One region of the Neomoorella glycerini genome, then DNA from elsewhere that is predicted to be linked to it. Evidence: riboswitches for the same ligand, from Rfam matches in the RefSeq annotation. Region 1 holds a riboswitch; the other holds the start of a gene.

Region 1 (4,976 bases):
TCCCAGGTCGTAGGGGGTGAGGATATGGTTGGCCGGCACCAGCAGCTCGCCGGCCGTGATGTCCTCACCCACCGGCCGGATATTCTGCCCTGGCACGGCCGGGCGCCGGATAACAGCCGTTGCCTTATCTTTAAAGGCTACCTCTTCAATCATAATAACGGCATCAAAGCCCTCGGGTAAGGGATCGCCCGTGTCGACAACTGCTGCCTCGCGGTCCAGGGCCAGTTCCAGGGGTTCCCCCTCGCTGGCACCAAAGGTCTTTTCCGCCCGCACGGCTATCCCGTCCATGGCTGCCGCCGGGTAGTGGGGTGAGGAGATAGCGGCATAAACCGGTGCTGCCGTCACCCGGCCCAGGGCCTGGGTAACGTCTATTTCTTCAGCCGGCAGCCCGGCCAGGTAACCATTGGATCTTAAAGTTCCCAGAAATTCCTCCAGGGCCTCCTGCCAGGGCCGGCTGGTGACAAAGACCTTGCGTGCCAATAACCAACCCTTCCTTCCCGGGTTTAATATAACTTAATTCAGCTTTCCGGACCCTCTCCGCTTTCTCGCCGCTTTCTCTCCGCTTTATGAACTATGGTATAATAAAGTAACACTTAAAATAATTTAACCTCTACCCTCGTACCGGCTTCCAGGCCCTCTTCTTCCAGGGGAATGGTTACCAGGCCGTCGGCCTGGACCATGGATGAGATCATACTCGATCCTCCCGGTACCGGTACGGCCAGGAACCCACCCGGGCCTGCTCCCAGGCGAACGCGGATATAGTCCTCCCGGCCGGGGGTGGAAGTAACTGTACGGCTTAAGATCGCCTCCACCGTCCTCCTCCCGGCCAGGTGGTCGTAGCTCCCGTAGCGCAGCAGGGGTTCAATTAAGATACTGAAAACAACCATGGCTGAAACGGGATGGCCCGGCAGGCCCAGGATCATCTTATCGCCGGCCACTGCCGCAACGGTGGGCTTACCCGGGCGGATGGCCACACCGTGAAAGAGGATACCCGGCTGTCCCAGGCCAGCCAGGACCTGGACGGTTAAATCGCGGGTGCCGACGGAACTGCCGCCGGAAAGGAGCACCAGGTGGTTCTCCGCCAGGGCTTTCCGGACCCTGGCCGTGAGGTCCTCCAGGTCATCGGGAGCAATACCGTAGAGGGTGACCTTGCCACCGCACTCCTGGACCAGTCCGGCCAGGGTGTAGGAATTAATATCTCTTACCTGACCGGGTCCGGGGTTAGCCTCGGGAGGGACGATTTCATTGCCGGTAGCCAGGATGCCCACCCGCCAGGGCTCATATACAGTCACCCGGGTTACTCCCAGGCTGGCCAGCACTCCCAGGTCCTGAGGCCGCAAAGTATGGCCGACAGGCAGGACGGTGGTACCGGCGCGGACGTCGGCACCCTGCCGCACCAGGTCCTGCCCCGGGGCCACGGGTTTAAAAACGGCGATCCGGCCCTCCGGTAAGAGTTCCGTATTTTCCACCATAACCACGGCATCAGCCCCCGGGGGCATCATACTTCCCGTAGCCACGGCCACCGCTTCGCCGGGGCCAACGGCAACTGTAGCCGGTTGCCCCATGGGCACCTCTCCTACCAGGCGCAAAATCACCGGCTGGCTTTCCCGGGCGCCAAAGGTATCGGCCGCCCGGACGGCATAACCGTCCATGGTGGCACGGGTAAAACCGGGAACGTCGTCCTTCGCCGCCACCGGCCGGGCCAGTTCCCGCCCCAGGGCAGCGAGCAGGGGTAAAATCACTTCCTGCCGTCCCGGCAAGGGCCAGTAGCGGGCCAGCAGCCGGCGTGCTTCTGCTAAAGTTACCACCCGAAAGAGTTCCATCCATATCCCCCTGCTACTCGAAACACCCCAGCTGGCACTGGATAATCTTGATCTGCAAGTCGTCAGTAGCCTGTCCCACCTCACGCATGGGCACCTGCAAACGGCGGGCCACTTCCTGGGCCACCGCGCAGGGCAGCTTGCCGCCATGGTTAGCCGCGGCTTCTTTTACTGCTGCTTTGATGGCTTCCCGGTCAACCATGAAAATACCCCCTTCCAGAAGTTTCATGCTCTCTTCGCGTTGATTTATTATAGCCGGGCTTTATTCCTTTTTGGTAAAAATGTTACTTAAAATATAAGGCACCCGGAAGGGTGCCTGAAGTTACTAAAAACTCCTTTCCCATTCCGGGAGGCAGGCAGGTTTCCCCGCCTACCCCGTCGCTGCCTGGCAAGCAGGCAGGAGGCCAGCAGCCATAGCCTCAAACCTTAGGCCCACTGGCTCGGAGGTATATGCAGTTATGTTTATTGTAGCATAACCATAAATAGGAGGCAAGCAGGAATTAAAACGCATGAGCGTAGATGGTCCCTGACCTTTAGTTAATCATTTTAGCGAATATCTTATTGTATATATCTTCCGCCATCGCAATTGCTTTTTGGGCTTCATCGTGAGGGCTCCTCCTCGTCGTTGAAGGCCATCCTGGCCACACGCAAGTCCCTTCTTGCTTTATCCAGCCATCTTAATGCTTCCTGTTCCCTTTCCTCAGTGTTCATAGAGCACCAACCCTTCTTTGAGGGCGGGGTGGTAAACAGTCCACCAGGCGTCTTTATACTTGCTGATGTCCTCTAGATTAGCAACTATAATATCTTTCGGGACTTTAAATTCACGCAGCTCTTTTCTAATGGCTACTTGCATAGCCCGTTTTTGTTCACGGCTGCAATCCAGAACAATCAAAAGGTCCACATCACTGCCTGGACCGGCTTCTCCCCTTGCCCATGAACCAAAAACGATTACTTTTTGGGGATGGAATTTCTCTACGATACGTTTGGCCATAGACTGTACTATTTCATGCATAAATGCCGACCCTCCTTTCCTGTATTATACCAAAAATACGGCATTTCAATCTTAAGCGGCTTCCGGTAGGGTTAACTCAAATGGGCCGGCTGGTTACGATGGTTTTTCAACTGACCTCCTGGTCCTGTAATCTGCCGCCAGATAGTTTCCACCTGGTTTATGATAACTTCCAAATCCTGTTCTTCTACTGGCTGGTGGCTTTCGGGTTCTCCAAAAGGATGACAATGCCAGCCGCGCAAATTATCCTTATCGATCCCCCAGATACGTTTTTCCTTGTTTATTAATGCAAAAGCCAGGGTACCTGTCCGCTCGTTGCAATACACTTTAAGAAAGCCATCATCTTTAAGTTCAATCTTTCCCTTCATCAGAAAAACTGCCACTTCCAGGTGACAATCCTTTACAAAGTCTTTTCCCGCCAGGCAGGAAAAAAGCTCCCTTAAAAACCTGGCTACATCCATTTGTTTTTCAGCCCCTGGTAGTGTTTTAAAAGAGTTTCTACTTCTTCCCATTCCCAGTAATCATTCTCTACTTCATAAGAAAAGGGATCCTTGGGCAGGCTATTATCTTGCACCTGGCGGCAAAAAGCCTCGAAAGACATACCCCATTTTTTTTGTAGATTATCCCGGCGCTCTTCCAGTTTAGCGATTTTCAACTCAAGGTACTCACTAAAAAGTTTAGATAAGGCTTCATCTATATCATGGGCGCGGGTGGCTTCCAGTAACAAACTACTGAATCGCGGTGAAATTGCCATGGCAGTGCCTCCTCCCGCGGTATATCATATAAGTATTGTATCACATACCAGTTTAAGCGAAAAGCCATCTCACCAACCGGCCAGGGCGGCCTGAATCAGGCCGATGAAAACTCCCGCAGGGCTTCCTCTTTTGCATCAGTGCCCATTAATTCTTGCCACCAGGGCGCAGAGCCTCTCGGTGGCGTAGTAGGCCTCCGCTCCGGTTACTATCCCCTGGGGATCGCTTCCCGTTTTATCCAGGGGCAGGAGGCCCTTTGCCCCGGCCCGGGCCACGGCTGCCGCCGGGTCTAAAGCCGCCGTATCATCGCCCAGGTAGGTGAGGAGGAGAGAGGCCGCTGCCCCCCGCGTTAAAGGTTTCCGTTCGAGATAGGGCTCTAAGGCTGCTGCCCTGGCAGCCACCAGATCGCCCCGGCCGGCCGCCCTTTTTAAGGCATTGGCCGTCATATAGTAAAAGCTTGCCTGGTTGACCGGGTCATCCAGCTTCCAGTCGTTATTATAACCGGCGACAATCAGGCCCCAGCGATTGACGAACTGCAGGCCCGCAAAGGCCCAGTGATCGCTCAAGGGGTTTCTGATGTGGTAGTCCTTCAGGTAAGCGCCGGCCTTCACCAGGAGATCCTGGATGGCCTGGATATCCCGGGGGCTGGCCGCCAGCTCCCGGAAATTCTTATTCACCTGCAGGGAATAAGCGGCCGCCACCCCGGCAGCGTCGCCGGTAGCCATGCCGATGGGTACCACCCGGGCGCTGCCGGCAGCCAGGTGGGTATAGCCGGCCGAGCGCCCTACAACCAGGAGGTTGTCGATCCCCTGGGGTACCAGGGAACGGAAGGGGATGCTGTAGACTTCCGGCCGGCCGTAGACGTAACCCGTATCCTGGGGTGAAGTCGCCTGGACATCCACCGGGTAGGACCCCAGGGCGATGGCGTCGGGGAAATAGCGGTTAAAGAGGACGTCATTCAGGTCCAGCTGGTAAAGGGCCTTGATGTGGCGGGTTTCCCGGACGTAGAGTTCCGGCGCCGCCCCCAGGAGCCTGGCCCCGGCAAAACCGGGCAGCCGGGAGCGCAAGAAGTCAGTAATAGCCGGCAGTTCTTGCCGGGCCAGCTCCATGGCTTCAGTTTTGGCAGCCTCGCTCAGTCCATCGACACCAAAGATCTGCAGGGCGTTAATGAGGATGGTGCCGTCATTCTGGCGGCCGATATTCAAGCCCCGCAGCCGCAAGCGCGAGGTGGAGGGCTGGTACGCCGCGCCAAGGCTGGCAAAGCCCCAGGCAGCCCGGTCGGAAATCTTAGCGTCTTTGATCTGGCCTCCCTTGACGGCCTGCTCCAGGGCCGCCCAGTCGATTCCCCCCAGGTGAAAGACCAGGGTCACGGCCTGGCGCCGCTCTTTCTCGCCC
Region 2 (4,976 bases), 920 kb from region 1:
CCTCCTGCAAGTATTGACGCCCATCTTCGAACCGCAGTTCTCAGAGGCCAGCTACGGGTTCCGTCCCGGAAGGAAAGCCCATGATGCGGTAAAGAAGGCGCGGCAATACGTAGAAGAAGGATACGAATGGGCCGTGGACCTGGACATCGAGAAATACTTCGACCGGGTAAACCACGACATCCTCATGGCCCGGGTGGCCCGGAAAGTGGCAGATAAGAGGGTACTTACCCTTATCCGCCGCTATCTCCAGGCAGGCGTCATGGTAAACGGAGTGGTCATGGAGACGGCAGAAGGAACGCCCCAGGGCGGACCCTTAAGCCCGTTATTGGCCAACATACTCCTGGACGACCTGGACAAAGAACTGGAAAAGAGGGGCCACAAGTTCGTCCGTTACGCCGATGACTGCAACATCTACGTCAAAAGCAAACGGGCAGGAGAAAGGGTCCTGGCCAGATCGGCGCTGGACCTTTCCGTGAAGGGAGGGTAGAACTTTATTTTGATATTACCGAACGTATTTTGGCGGAAAAGGAATTGAATTGGCTTTCCGGCCAGTTGATAAGCATGCAGGAAAAAGAGCGGGAGCGGCTTGCCAGGGACTTACATGACGGGCTTGGTCAGGATATCGTAGCTCAGAAATTGCAATTAGAATCGGTACTAGCCGCGTTGTCCCATAAAGAAAAAATAAACCTGCCCCAAATAAAATTAAATATCAAAGAAATCATTGGCGGAATTGAGAGGATAGGCGAAGAAGTAAGGCGTATTTCCTTTGACTTGATGCCTTCGATGCTGGAATCCTTGGGACTTAAGAATACTTTAGAGTGGATGAGCGAGCAGTTTTCAATTGCCAGTGGTTTAAAAGTCGATTTAGAAATATACGGCGTCGGGCCGGAACGATTGCCTCCCAATATTGAAGTAGCTCTTTTTCGGGTGTTCCAGGAGGCATTAAATAATATCTCCAAACATGCTCAACCAAGCCGGGTATCTTTAAAGCTGAGTTATGTTTATCCCAAATTGATTGCAGTGATTGCTGATGACGGACAAGGGTTTGAACCTTAGGAAGGCAGCAACTACCAGGGATTGGGCCTTAAATGTATGCGGCGGAGGGTCGCAGAACTAGGTGGCACTTTGTATATACACTCAAAGCCCGGCAGGGGAACAACCGTGAGAGTGGAAATACCATTTGAGCGCAGGAATGATTAATCATGGACAAAATTAATGTTATCATTGTTGATGACCACCCTTTAGTCCGCGACGGCCTGCTGGGAATAATTAATGCCCAGTCTGATATGGAGGTAATTGGGGAAGCTGGCCAAGCAGGCGAGGCCCTGGAAATCGCCAAACGTTTAAAGCCACAAGTTATGGTGCTTGACATTTCCCTTCCCGATTTCAACGGCTTGGAGGTTGCCTACCAACTAAAAGTTGCCAGGGAAAATGACGGCTGGCAAACCCAGGTTGTGATTTTATCCATGTACAGCAATGAAAAATTTGTTTTTAGGGCCCTGGACGCCGGCGCCCTCGGTTATGTACACAAGAATTCTCCCGGGAGAGAAATCGTAGAGGCAATTAGGAGTGTAACGCGGGGGAAATATTTCCTTAGCAGCGATATATCAAGCACACTTATTTCGGAGTACTTAAAGCAGTGCAGGAACCAACGGGCAGAGCCTTCTTATGAACGTTTGACCCACCGTGAGCAGGAGATATTTAGGCTGGTAGTAGAAGGAGTAAGTAACCGCGATATCGCCAGGTTATTAACCATCAGCAAGAAGACGGTCGAAAAACACCGGGCTAATATAATGCGTAAGCTAGGCGCCCATAATTATGCCGAACTGGTTAAGCACGCTATTAAAATAGGAATTTTAGACACTGATATATAGTAAAAAATACTTCGCCTCCTGGCACGATATTTTAACGGCCGCGGCAGGAATTTGCCGCTTGGCGGAGAATAGACAAATTAGAAAGATGGACATAACATAAAATATCCTCCGAGCCTTCCTGGCCTAAAGGAGCAACCTATGGCAGGCTGGCCTGGACCGCTGGTCCACGGGGTGTACCGGGAAACGGGTATGCCTTCCAGGTATTGAAAAGGAGGGGGTTAGCTATAAGAGAGAGCTATGGCTTTTTCAGTTAAACCCCGCTCCGCCGTGGAGACGGGGTTTTTAATTTGTTGCTAATTAGCCAGGAAAGGGGATGGCTTCAGATGCAATTCTTAGAAGGCATCAGAGAAAAATTTTACGGGCTGGTAAAAGACAGGCACCTGACCGGGGAGGAAGAAATACAGGTGATCAGCGCCCGGCCCCTGACCCCCGAGGAAGCCATCGGCCGGCCGGAACGCCAGGACTTTCCTCTTTTAAAGGGTAAAGAATTTATGATCCAGGCCAACTTTAAAGACGCTTGTGGGCAGGCGTATACCGATATGCCGGGGAATTACCAGGGCACCCTGAAGGAAGTTCTGGCCCTGCCGTTACGTAATAACTATGAGCGAGCCGTATTTATCGCCACTTTGAATGCCGTGATGCGGCATCTCAAACTGGTAGACAAGACCGTCCACTGCCGCGACCAAGAACCGGCCCAATGTGCCTCCCGCCTGGTAGAATACGTCCGGGAACGTTTCGGCAACCCCCGGATTGCCTTTATCGGCCTGCAGCCGGCCATGGTGGCCAGCCTGGCCGGTCATTTCCCGATCCGGGTAACCGACCTGGACCCGGATAACGTCGGGCAACGTAAAGGCGGAGTTATGATAGAAGACGCCCGGCATACAGAAGAAATTATTGAATGGAGCGAACTGGTCTTGGCGACCGGTACAACCGCGGTAAACGATACCCTGGCGGCGATAATGGGCCGGAAACCGATTGTCTTTTACGGGGTAACCATCAGCGGCATAGCCTGCCTGGCCGGTTACGAGCAGTATTGCTCTTTTGGGCATTGATAATTGGAATTATGGGAGGGAATAACAGTGAGGGTTTCAAAATCTGTCACGCTATTACTGGGTCTACTTTTGTTTGGGTTGCTGGTGCTGGTCGGCTGCGGTAGCAGTAAAGATGAGAGTCCGAAGGGCCAGGCAGGAACGAATGATAAGGCGGACAACGCGGCCGGGCGCTCCCTTTTAGTTTATAGCGGCGCCGGCCTGAAAAACCCGGTCGAGGAAATCGGTGCCGCTTTTCAAGCTCAAAGCGGGTTAAAGCTTACCTATACCTTTGGCGGCGCAGCGCAGCTTAACAACCAGATCCTGTTAACCGGGCAGGGAGACGTCTACCTGCCGGGGGATATAGCGGAATTAAAGCCTGTTAAAGAAAAAAACCTGGTAGCATGGGAAAAGAATGTCGTTTATCACCTACCGGTACTGGCTGTTCCCAAGGGGAATCCTGCCGGCATCCGCAAGTTAGCCGACCTGGCTCGTCCGGGAGTGAAAGTAGCCCTGGGGGACCCCCAGGCCAATCCTATCGGCAAGCTGGCCGACCAGCTTCTGCAAAAGCACGGCCTTCTGGAAAACGTCAATAAAAATGTGGTAGTCAGGACGCCGACGGCAAACGAGCTGGTGGTGTATCTAAGCACCAAGCAGGCCGACGCTGCCGTGATCTGGGAAGAAAATTGCCAGGGGGCAAAAGACAAGCTTGAGCTGGTACCAGTGCCCGAACTAAAGGAATATGTCAAAACAGTTCCGGTGGCAGTACTGACCTGTTCCAAGGAAAAAGAATTGGCCCAGCAACTGGCCGAATTTTTCACTTCGTCGGCGGCCTACCAGATCTGGCAAAAATGGGGATACAAACCGGTGGCCCGTTAGTGGGGAGGCGCGAAAACTTGGGTTCAAGGTTGTTTAAAACCTTTAACGTGCTGGTAACTTTCCTGGTACTGCTATTTATTTTAGCCGCCGTAGGTACCGTCCTGGTAAGGGGTTTGCCCTTTATACCTCTATCGCTAAAGATGCCGGAACTGGTCTTCGCCATCAGGCTCAGCCTCTTGACCTCCATTGTTTCAACAGCCGCCTGCCTGCTGGTAGCTATGCCGGTGGCCTATACCCTGGCTCGTTACAATCTGCCGGGCCGGGGTATAGCAGCCAATCTTCTCAGAATCCCTTTAACCCTGCCGCCCATTGTCTCCGGCGTTTGCCTGCTCCTGCTTTTTGGCACTACGACCTTTGGCGAAATCCTGGCCAGGATGGGTTTACGTTTTGTGTTTACCGTGACCGGGATCATCCTGGCCCAATTTTTCGTCAATCTTCCTGCCTTGATTACCGTCCTGAAGGCTGCTATCGAGGCCGTGGATATCCGCCTCGAATATGTGGCGAGGACCCTGGGCTGTACTCCGGCCCGGGCTTTTCTAAAGGTTACTTTACCATTAATACGAAATAATATCCTCGCAGGGCTGGTTCTTACCTGGGGTAAGGCCTTGGGGGAATTTGGGGCGGTGCTTATGCTGGCCGGCGCTACCAGGTTTAAAACGGAAACCCTGCCTATTTCTATCTATTTGAATATGGCTACCGGTGATATGGAAGCCCTGATGGCTTCGGCGGCCATCCTGATCCTGATCGCCGTGATTTCCCTGGCCGTTTTTGAACGGGCAGGGGTAAAGCTTTACGAACGGGTGCCGGGCCTGTGAAAGAACGATTGCCCGCGCGCTCGCTGCGGCTATCCCGGATAACTAAAAAGATAGGGGAGTTTCAGCTCCGGGACATCTCCCTGGAATTTTTCCCGGGAGAGTACTTCGTTATTCTGGGGCCCACGGGTGCCGGTAAAACAGTCCTCTTAGAGGTTATTGCCGGCATGTATGCGCCGGATGCCGGTGAAATATGGCTGGGGGAAGATAATATTACCGCTTGGCCGCCGGAAAAAAGGTGCTTCGGTTTTGTTTACCAGGATTATGCTTTATTTCCCCATTTAAACGTCAGGGAAAATATTGTCTTTGGGCTTAAAAATAAAAAACTGCCTCCCGGGCAGATGGAAAGAGAATTAGATGCCGTTGTGGTTTTGTTGGGCATC

The links. Region 1 has a riboswitch for molybdenum cofactor ahead of MGLY_RS03680 (hypothetical protein). Riboswitches for the same ligand answer to the same signal wherever they lie in the genome.
Region 2: linked by a shared signal. The riboswitch ahead of MGLY_RS16750 (Rossmann-like domain-containing protein) and the one ahead of MGLY_RS03680 (hypothetical protein) in region 1 are both predicted to bind molybdenum cofactor.

The regions. Positions count from the first base shown of each region.
Region 1 covers NZ_CP046244.1:770,504-775,479, forward strand. Annotated here, with positions in the region: gene MGLY_RS03670 (molybdopterin-binding protein) at 1-480, opposite strand, end outside; gene MGLY_RS03675 (molybdopterin molybdotransferase MoeA) at 594-1,823, opposite strand; gene MGLY_RS03680 (hypothetical protein) at 1,837-2,049, opposite strand; molybdenum cofactor riboswitch at 2,137-2,278, opposite strand; gene MGLY_RS03690 (nucleotidyltransferase domain-containing protein) at 2,521-2,832, opposite strand; gene MGLY_RS03695 (hypothetical protein) at 2,904-3,197, opposite strand; gene MGLY_RS03700 (hypothetical protein) at 3,281-3,583, opposite strand; gene MGLY_RS03705 (FAD-dependent oxidoreductase) at 3,719-4,976, opposite strand, start outside.
Region 2 covers NZ_CP046244.1:3,360,953-3,365,928, reverse strand. Annotated here, with positions in the region: partial or broken gene ltrA (group II intron reverse transcriptase/maturase) at 1-448, shown strand, start outside; gene MGLY_RS16765 (sensor histidine kinase) at 517-1,056, shown strand; gene MGLY_RS18935 (ATP-binding protein) at 1,078-1,200, shown strand; gene MGLY_RS16755 (response regulator) at 1,203-1,874, shown strand; molybdenum cofactor riboswitch at 1,969-2,104, shown strand; gene MGLY_RS16750 (Rossmann-like domain-containing protein) at 2,198-2,926, shown strand; gene modA (molybdate ABC transporter substrate-binding protein) at 2,954-3,781, shown strand; gene MGLY_RS16740 (ABC transporter permease) at 3,799-4,596, shown strand; gene MGLY_RS16735 (ABC transporter ATP-binding protein) at 4,593-4,976, shown strand, end outside.